One region of the Shouchella phoenicis genome, then DNA from elsewhere that is predicted to be linked to it. Evidence: predicted binding sites of a transcription regulator. Region 1 holds the regulator's gene; each other region holds the start of a gene.
The links. Region 1 encodes LexA, which represses DNA repair genes until DNA is damaged. Its sites were predicted from a motif close to CGAACATATGTTCG; they were not measured.
Positions count from the first base shown of each region.

Region 2: the regulator LexA is predicted to act here: its motif matches at 1,335-1,348, upstream of ABC361_RS02475 (YhjD family protein).
Region 3: the regulator LexA is predicted to act here: its motif matches at 1,310-1,323, upstream of ABC361_RS02635 (WYL domain-containing protein).

Region 1 covers NZ_JBDFMQ010000001.1:2,081,772-2,084,042, reverse strand. Annotated here, with positions in the region: gene ABC361_RS11220 (MFS transporter) at 1-485, shown strand, start outside; gene lexA (transcriptional repressor LexA) at 533-1,162, opposite strand; gene ABC361_RS11210 (hypothetical protein) at 1,317-1,475, shown strand; gene ABC361_RS11205 (YneB family resolvase-like protein) at 1,506-2,168, shown strand; gene ABC361_RS11200 (DUF896 domain-containing protein) at 2,215-2,271, shown strand, end outside.
Region 2 covers NZ_JBDFMQ010000001.1:447,197-449,467, reverse strand. Annotated here, with positions in the region: gene ABC361_RS02480 (dicarboxylate/amino acid:cation symporter) at 1-670, opposite strand, end outside; gene ABC361_RS02475 (YhjD family protein) at 855-1,304, opposite strand; gene ABC361_RS02470 (hypothetical protein) at 1,540-1,689, shown strand; gene ABC361_RS02465 (GNAT family N-acetyltransferase) at 1,751-2,260, opposite strand.
Region 3 covers NZ_JBDFMQ010000001.1:477,879-480,149, reverse strand. Annotated here, with positions in the region: gene ABC361_RS02645 (alanine/glycine:cation symporter family protein) at 1-301, shown strand, start outside; gene ABC361_RS02640 (YdcF family protein) at 405-998, opposite strand; gene ABC361_RS02635 (WYL domain-containing protein) at 1,031-1,246, opposite strand; gene ABC361_RS02630 (hypothetical protein) at 1,420-1,779, opposite strand; gene ABC361_RS02625 (alpha/beta family hydrolase) at 1,894-2,271, shown strand, end outside.

The DNA of each region.
Region 1 (2,271 bases):
TGGCTTTTTTAGCTGGTTTAGCATTCTCGATTACGGGTTTAGGGAACTTATTATCAACTCGAAAATGGGGGCAGTTAGGTGACCGAATGGGCCACGAAAAGGTAATGCTCATTTTACTTATTTTGTCTGGTGTGTTTTTTATTCCGCAAGCATTCGTTGATTCACTCTGGCAATTAATTGTATTGCGTTTTGTCTTTGGATTAGCGGTCGGAGGGTTAATTCCCTGCACGACAGCGTTTATTCGTCAAGCGTGTCCAGTATCGATGCAAGGGGAAGTACTCGGTTATAATCAGAGTTTTCGTTTTTTAGGAAATGTATTAGGACCGGTCTCAGGCGGTTTAATTGCAGCGAGCTTTGGTATTCCTTACGTATTTATTAGTGCAGGCGTCTTATTTCTTCTTACTGCAATTGTCTTAAAAATCATGTTAAATAGCGAAAGAAAAAAAGAAGAGAATGAGGCTGACAGTCAAGTCCACCATCAATAAAGGCGCAAAAAAAGAGCACTGGGTTTTCCGGTGCTCTTTCTTTATGGTTAATGGATCGTTCGGAAAACACCAATGACTTTTCCTAGAATCGTACAATTGTCGAGTATAATCGGCTTCATTGTTGAATTTTCAGGCTGAAGGCGAATGTAGTTCTTTTCTCGGAAAAATCGTTTGACTGTGGCTTCGTTTTCATCAGTCATTGCAACGATAATGTCACCATTATCAGCACTTTGCTGCTGCTTCACAATGACTTGGTCCCCATCGAAAATGCCCGCTTCGATCATACTTTCACCTTGAATAACTAAGGCATACACTTGTTCATGACCAGACATATGATCTGGAAGGGGGAGGTAGTCGTCGATATTTTCAATCGCTGTAATTGGACTACCTGCTGTAACCTTACCAATTACAGGAATATAGCGTGCGCGTTCACGAATAATGGAAGGCTCGTCCAGCGCTTCTTCAAGCGAAAGTACTTCAATTGCTCGAGGTTTCGTAGGATCGCGACGAATGTATCCTTTCTTTTCAAGACGAGCAAGATGACCATGTACGGTTGAGCTTGATGCTAAACCTACTGCTTCCCCAATTTCACGTACGGAAGGCGGATAGCCTTTCTTTTTTACTTCATCTTTAATAAATAATAAAATCTCTTCTTGTCTAGTAGATAATTTAGACACTCCTCTTCACCTGCTTTATCTATGTATTCGTTATCTTTACTTTAGCACATCGAACATACGAACGCAAACATAAGTTCTAAAAATGCTTGACACGAACAAAAGTTCGAAGTATCTTAAAGTAAGAACAAATATTCTTGCGAACGGGTGATCGATGATGAAGAAGAGTCAAGAAAAAGGGATTATTATTGCTGGTATTATTACTGTTTTATTTATGTTTAGTAGTTTGTTATCCTTTGATAGTGATGAGAACGAGCAGGTAGAGGATCGAAGCAGCAATACAGACAGTCACGTAATCCTTTTAAATGATCGTTAGTCGCTGAAACATTGCAGTGGGAGGCACAGTATGAAACGAAATAAAGCCATTTTGTATTGTCGAGTCAGTACGGATAAAGAGAGTCAACAAACGTCGTTAGCTCGTCAAGAAGATGAATTAGTGAAAATGGCTCAGCAACATGGAATAGAAGTGAGCGATTGTCTTTCTGAGGTTGCTAGTGGGTATGAATTGGACCGCGATAATCTTCTATTCCTTTTAGATCAAGCAAAGAAACAAACGTTCACGCATTTGCTAGTAACAGACGAGACGAGGATTGGTAGGGGAAGAGCGAGGACTGCTATTCTATATCAACTTCAAAAGTATGGCATTACGATTTATACATGTCATAACGATGGTGCGTTACATTTATCAGAAGCAGACGAGATGGTTTTTGAAATCGTAGCCATCGTGGAAGAGTACCAGCGGAAATTACATAACTTGAAGATCAAACGCGGGATGAGAAGGGCGATTGAAAAAGGGTTTCATCCAGAGCGTAACTTAAAAGATACGGGTAGTGGAGGACGGAGTAAAAAAGACCTTCCGATCGAAGAAATTGTTAGATTACGAGAGAAAAAGCTAACGTTTCATGACATTGCAGTAACGTTAAATGGGTTAGGTTATCATTGTTCAAAAGCAACGGTACATCGGCGTTTTCAGCAGTACGAGCAAACGAAATCAGATGAGTTGATCTAATGAAATGAAGATGCTATGATGACAACCAAAGGATAGGTGAATGTCGTTGTTATCAAAATCAAAATTAGACCGAATCAATGAACTGTCTCAACTAGCGAAGACA
Region 2 (2,271 bases), 1.6 Mb from region 1:
GAAACGGATTTTCTCCGTTGACAATGCCAGCAATTGTATACTGCACAATCAGCCAGATCAGGTGCATGCTAATGGCTAAGATAAGCACAATAGCAAAGACACTTAACGTTTCAAACACGGCCCCTTCATAGGCCATCTCTGCCAATACACCTGCAATATAAATAGGTAGCAGTGGAAGAATAACTTTACGAATCACCAGTTCTACAATTTTCTGACCTTCATCAACAACACGTTTAAACGTTGTCGCTTCTGTCGCCGCAATTCCAATTCCTAGGACGAAGGCTAAGACTAATGCGGTCAATACACCAAAGATTGGTTCAAGTTCAAAATCAATCAAAGCATTTAACCCTTCAGGTGCGGTTGCTTCAGTCCCAGAAAGACCAATCATAGGAAAGATGATCATCGCTACTGTAACGGCGAACATCCCTGCTAAAATCGTTGATACATACGCAATACTAATAGTCGCCCCGAGTAACTTCCCTCCCCCTTTTCCGAGATTTGCAATTCCAGCGGCAATAAAAAAGAGAATAATAAGCGGCACCATAAAGAAAATAAAGCTACCGATTACATCACTAAGCGTCACCATAAAACGTGCAACATTTTCATTTGCAACAAGTCCGATCAATATTCCAAGTACTATACCGAGTAATAGACGTACAATTAACTTCATGTTCCCTCTCCCTTAAACATTCTGTATTTATACAAAGGATGTTTGTCATTATAGCACGGACAAAGTTTAAAAAGCTATTGTCTTTTTTTGTTAAGGCTAGTCTTCCTTTACATTCTCTTTCTTTAACACCTCTTTCCATAGCAACTCTTCATCGATCTCTTCTAAAGGAATACTTAACGCCTCTTCAAAAGGACAACCCGTTTCTTTTGCCATCTTGTTCTCTCTCTTTCTCCAGCTTACTATAGTCTACAATAAGCCCTTTAATTTGTTGCTTTAGTTGCGTGGGTGTTCCTCCTGTTTGCGCGACTCTTCCTTTATACCAATATGACCAATTAATATAGCTTCTCGTTGCTTCAATCGGCGTGTCGCTCACTTTCACACCCTCTTTTTTTAAGTAACGCTTCATATAATAGAGATCATTGCTTAATAATGCCATCATACGTTGAAGTCGTCTAAGGTATGTCGATGTTGATGCCGTAAAGTTCTCGTTTTGCTCTAAGTGGCATAATTGTCTATGAAGAATATCTTTAGCCATTCTTGTTAATAACAATGTCCGCACAGTAAAAACAATGTCGTCGTTCGTATCTAGATCTTGATAAAAATCGAACAAATCGATTTCCTGTTCACTATTCATCTTTTACCCTCCAGTTGTTTGTAGTATATACGAACATATATTCTGTATACTAGAGGATAATGTTTCCATTATGACAACGAGATGAAACAATCCTGCAAAATTTACAAATTGTGAATAGAAAGTTTGTAAAGTTCCATTAACGCTTGTCGCTCTACTAAGAGGTTGATACAATAACAGCAATTCAGTTGTTCATGATGCGATGACTACCATAGACGTAGTTAAAGGAGAGGTTCAGATGGATAAATTGAGTAAACAAGTAAGTCAGCTATCTAAGTATGAAGCTGATTTAAAACGTAAAGATCTCAAAGCCATAGCAAAACAACAGCTCTATATTCAATCAAAACTCATTGAAGAGACAAAAATCCTAACGCCTAAAAACAAGTAAAACCAGTACGTTCACATAAAAAAACACGCTCCATAAAGAAGCGTGCATCGTCTTCAAAAGCTTAATTATACAATTCAGCAAAAATCCAGTCCTTGAATACATAGAATCGCTCATCATTTAACGGTTGTGGATAAGCCATTACATTTAATGGCATCGGTTGTCTATCTTCCCCTAACGCAGGTTGAATGTAGCCATATGGACTGAAGTGAAACCCGTTTCGTTCATAAAAGGCAACACGGCGTTGCTTCAATTCATCGTCTGGTGGCTCTACTTCAATCACTACAGGCTTGTTTACTTTTTCAAGCAAGTGCTTTAAGAGCTTTCCCCCTAATCCTCCGTTGCGGTACGCTTCTCCAACAGCAAAGTGTTCCAAGAAAACAAAGTCTTCTGTTTCCCACACAGCAAAAAAAGCAGCAATATCTTGATTCTGCTCGTAAATGTATACGTTGTAATTTTCTCTGTCCAGTAACCCTCTTTGGACAGTGTACGAGCGAAATTCGTCTTGTGGAAAACTTTCCTCAAATAACTGATAAAGCTCGTCGAACTGATTCTCTTTTAGTGTTGTTAACATGATCTCCATAT
Region 3 (2,271 bases), 1.6 Mb from region 1:
CATTGAGTTTTTAAAGAACGGTGCACGCTTTTTACCGATTTACCGAATTGCGTTTATCATTATGGGAATCCTAGGTGGTATTGCGACGGTTGAACTTATCTGGACAATGGCAGATCTATTCATGGCTCTTATGGCTATTGTCAATATCACTGTCATATTGTTACTCACCAAGAAAGCCGTTATTCTGCTTAAAGATTACACGGAGCAACGAAAACAAGGAAAAGATCCCGTTTTCTATTCATCCAAATACCCAGAGATCAAAAACACTGATTGTTGGGGCGATGACGAAGAAAGCCGCTAAAGCGTTAAAAAGCCGCTCCATTTGGTAGTGGCTTTTTCTATTTGTGTGTCCGAATATACTGGAGAGCGCCCGTTGGACAACGTTGAACGGTTTCAAGCTATAATCATCTAAAAGGGGCGACGATGGTATAACCTACATAATAAAAAAGCTCCCTTGTAAAAAATGGAATCTGACTACCTAACGTTTCGTATGCCGATGTTTGCGTCGGCGAAGCATATACCTCCATCCCAAGGTCCTCTGCCATACGAACGGAACGCGCCATGTGCAAAGGATCGCTCACTAACGTTAAATGAGTGATTTCATTTTGTTCCGCTATCTCTTGTGCATACGCAAGATTTTCTTCTGTAATGGTCGATTTTTGTTCGAGATAAATATGTGCGCTTGGAACCCCATTGTCCATTGCGACCTGTCGACCCACTTCTGACTCAGCATAGCGGTCTCCTTCTGATCGTCCACCGGTAAAAATCAGCTTATCCACATATCCATTATTGTAGAGCCATACGGCATGATGAATCCGTTCTTGAAAAACAGGGGAGGATTCATCGTCCCATACAGCCGCCCCTAAAACAATGGCCGCATCGGTTTGCTCAAGTTCATTCTTTGTTGCTTGAGTTAAAATCGAAATGGCACTGTAGACCACTAAGGATGCTACTGCTAAAACGATAAGAAGACTAACCCATTTGCTTATTTTCAACATGTCCCATCACCGACCTACGTATTGTTCCTCCATTATGACACAAGGTGCTTCACTTGGTTTAAAGACAAGACATGATCGTAAGCAAACAATCGACGTTGGCGTTTCATATGACAATAGGCTACAAACCAACGCTCATTTAACTGCAAAACCTTAATCTCTCTTTGAGAAATGACCCCTTTAGCATTCATATAAATCATGGTAACGCGATGTTTGTTTTCAAGCGCTCGTTGTAATACACCCTTTATCATAAGAAACCCTCCTTTTGTTTCTTCCATTATATACGAACGCACATTCTCTAACAAGTAAAAACAAGAAAATACGTTCGCGTTTTTAATGGTAATTATTTCTTAAAGATGTCACTCATTGTTGTTGCGGTGATTGGCTTAAGAGTTGTATCTGGATAAAAAGCGCGAGAGGTGGGCTAACTTAGACCGCCTCTTTTATCCTGTCTTGCGTATGATTGATGCAGTCGCTGTTTGCACGCTTCCCACTGTATATCTGGTGTTTCCACTTCAAAACGGACATACTGCAATTCATCCGCTAATTGGCGTGAACACCTCATCGCCTCCAAATGCGCACCCTGATTTCGGAAAGCTTTCATATCTTCTTCAGTCTCCCAAATCGACATGGTCCAATAAGTGAATAAGCCCTCTTTGTGATAAGAAGATTGGACAAGCCCCTTTGCCTCTCGAATATGGATATGGGATCGCAGCGTCAACCAAGCGAAAATAGGTAAATGTCGAACACTTCTTATATGTAGTCTTGTAACCGATACAATCATTGTCCACCTCACTCTTTTGAAAATGTCCATTAAACTGTAACGCAATCTGATTGAATTGAGCCCTGCCTTGCACTATGATCATAGTACTAACATCTTTGGAAAGGACCCTTTATTATGAAAAAATGGATGAAACGGATACTTCTTCTACTGTCTTCCATTATCCTTCTATTGATCATCGCTTTTTTTATTTGGACTCAATTCACGTACGACCGAATGGACGCTCAAGGTATTCAACTATTGGAACCACTTCCAGTAGAGGATGAGTGGCTCATTTATACTGCTGAAGACGCTGAGATCGGAATTGTTCTTTATCCTGGCGCAAAAGTTGAGCCTGACGCCTATGCTTATGTAGCACAAGAACTTTCAAAACAAGGGATAACAGTAGCTGTTCCTTCTGTGACTCTTAACTTATCCATTTTAGATCGTTCCAAAGCCAATGAAATTATGGACCGAGACCCTGATCTTGATTGGTATATCAGTGGTCATTCTATG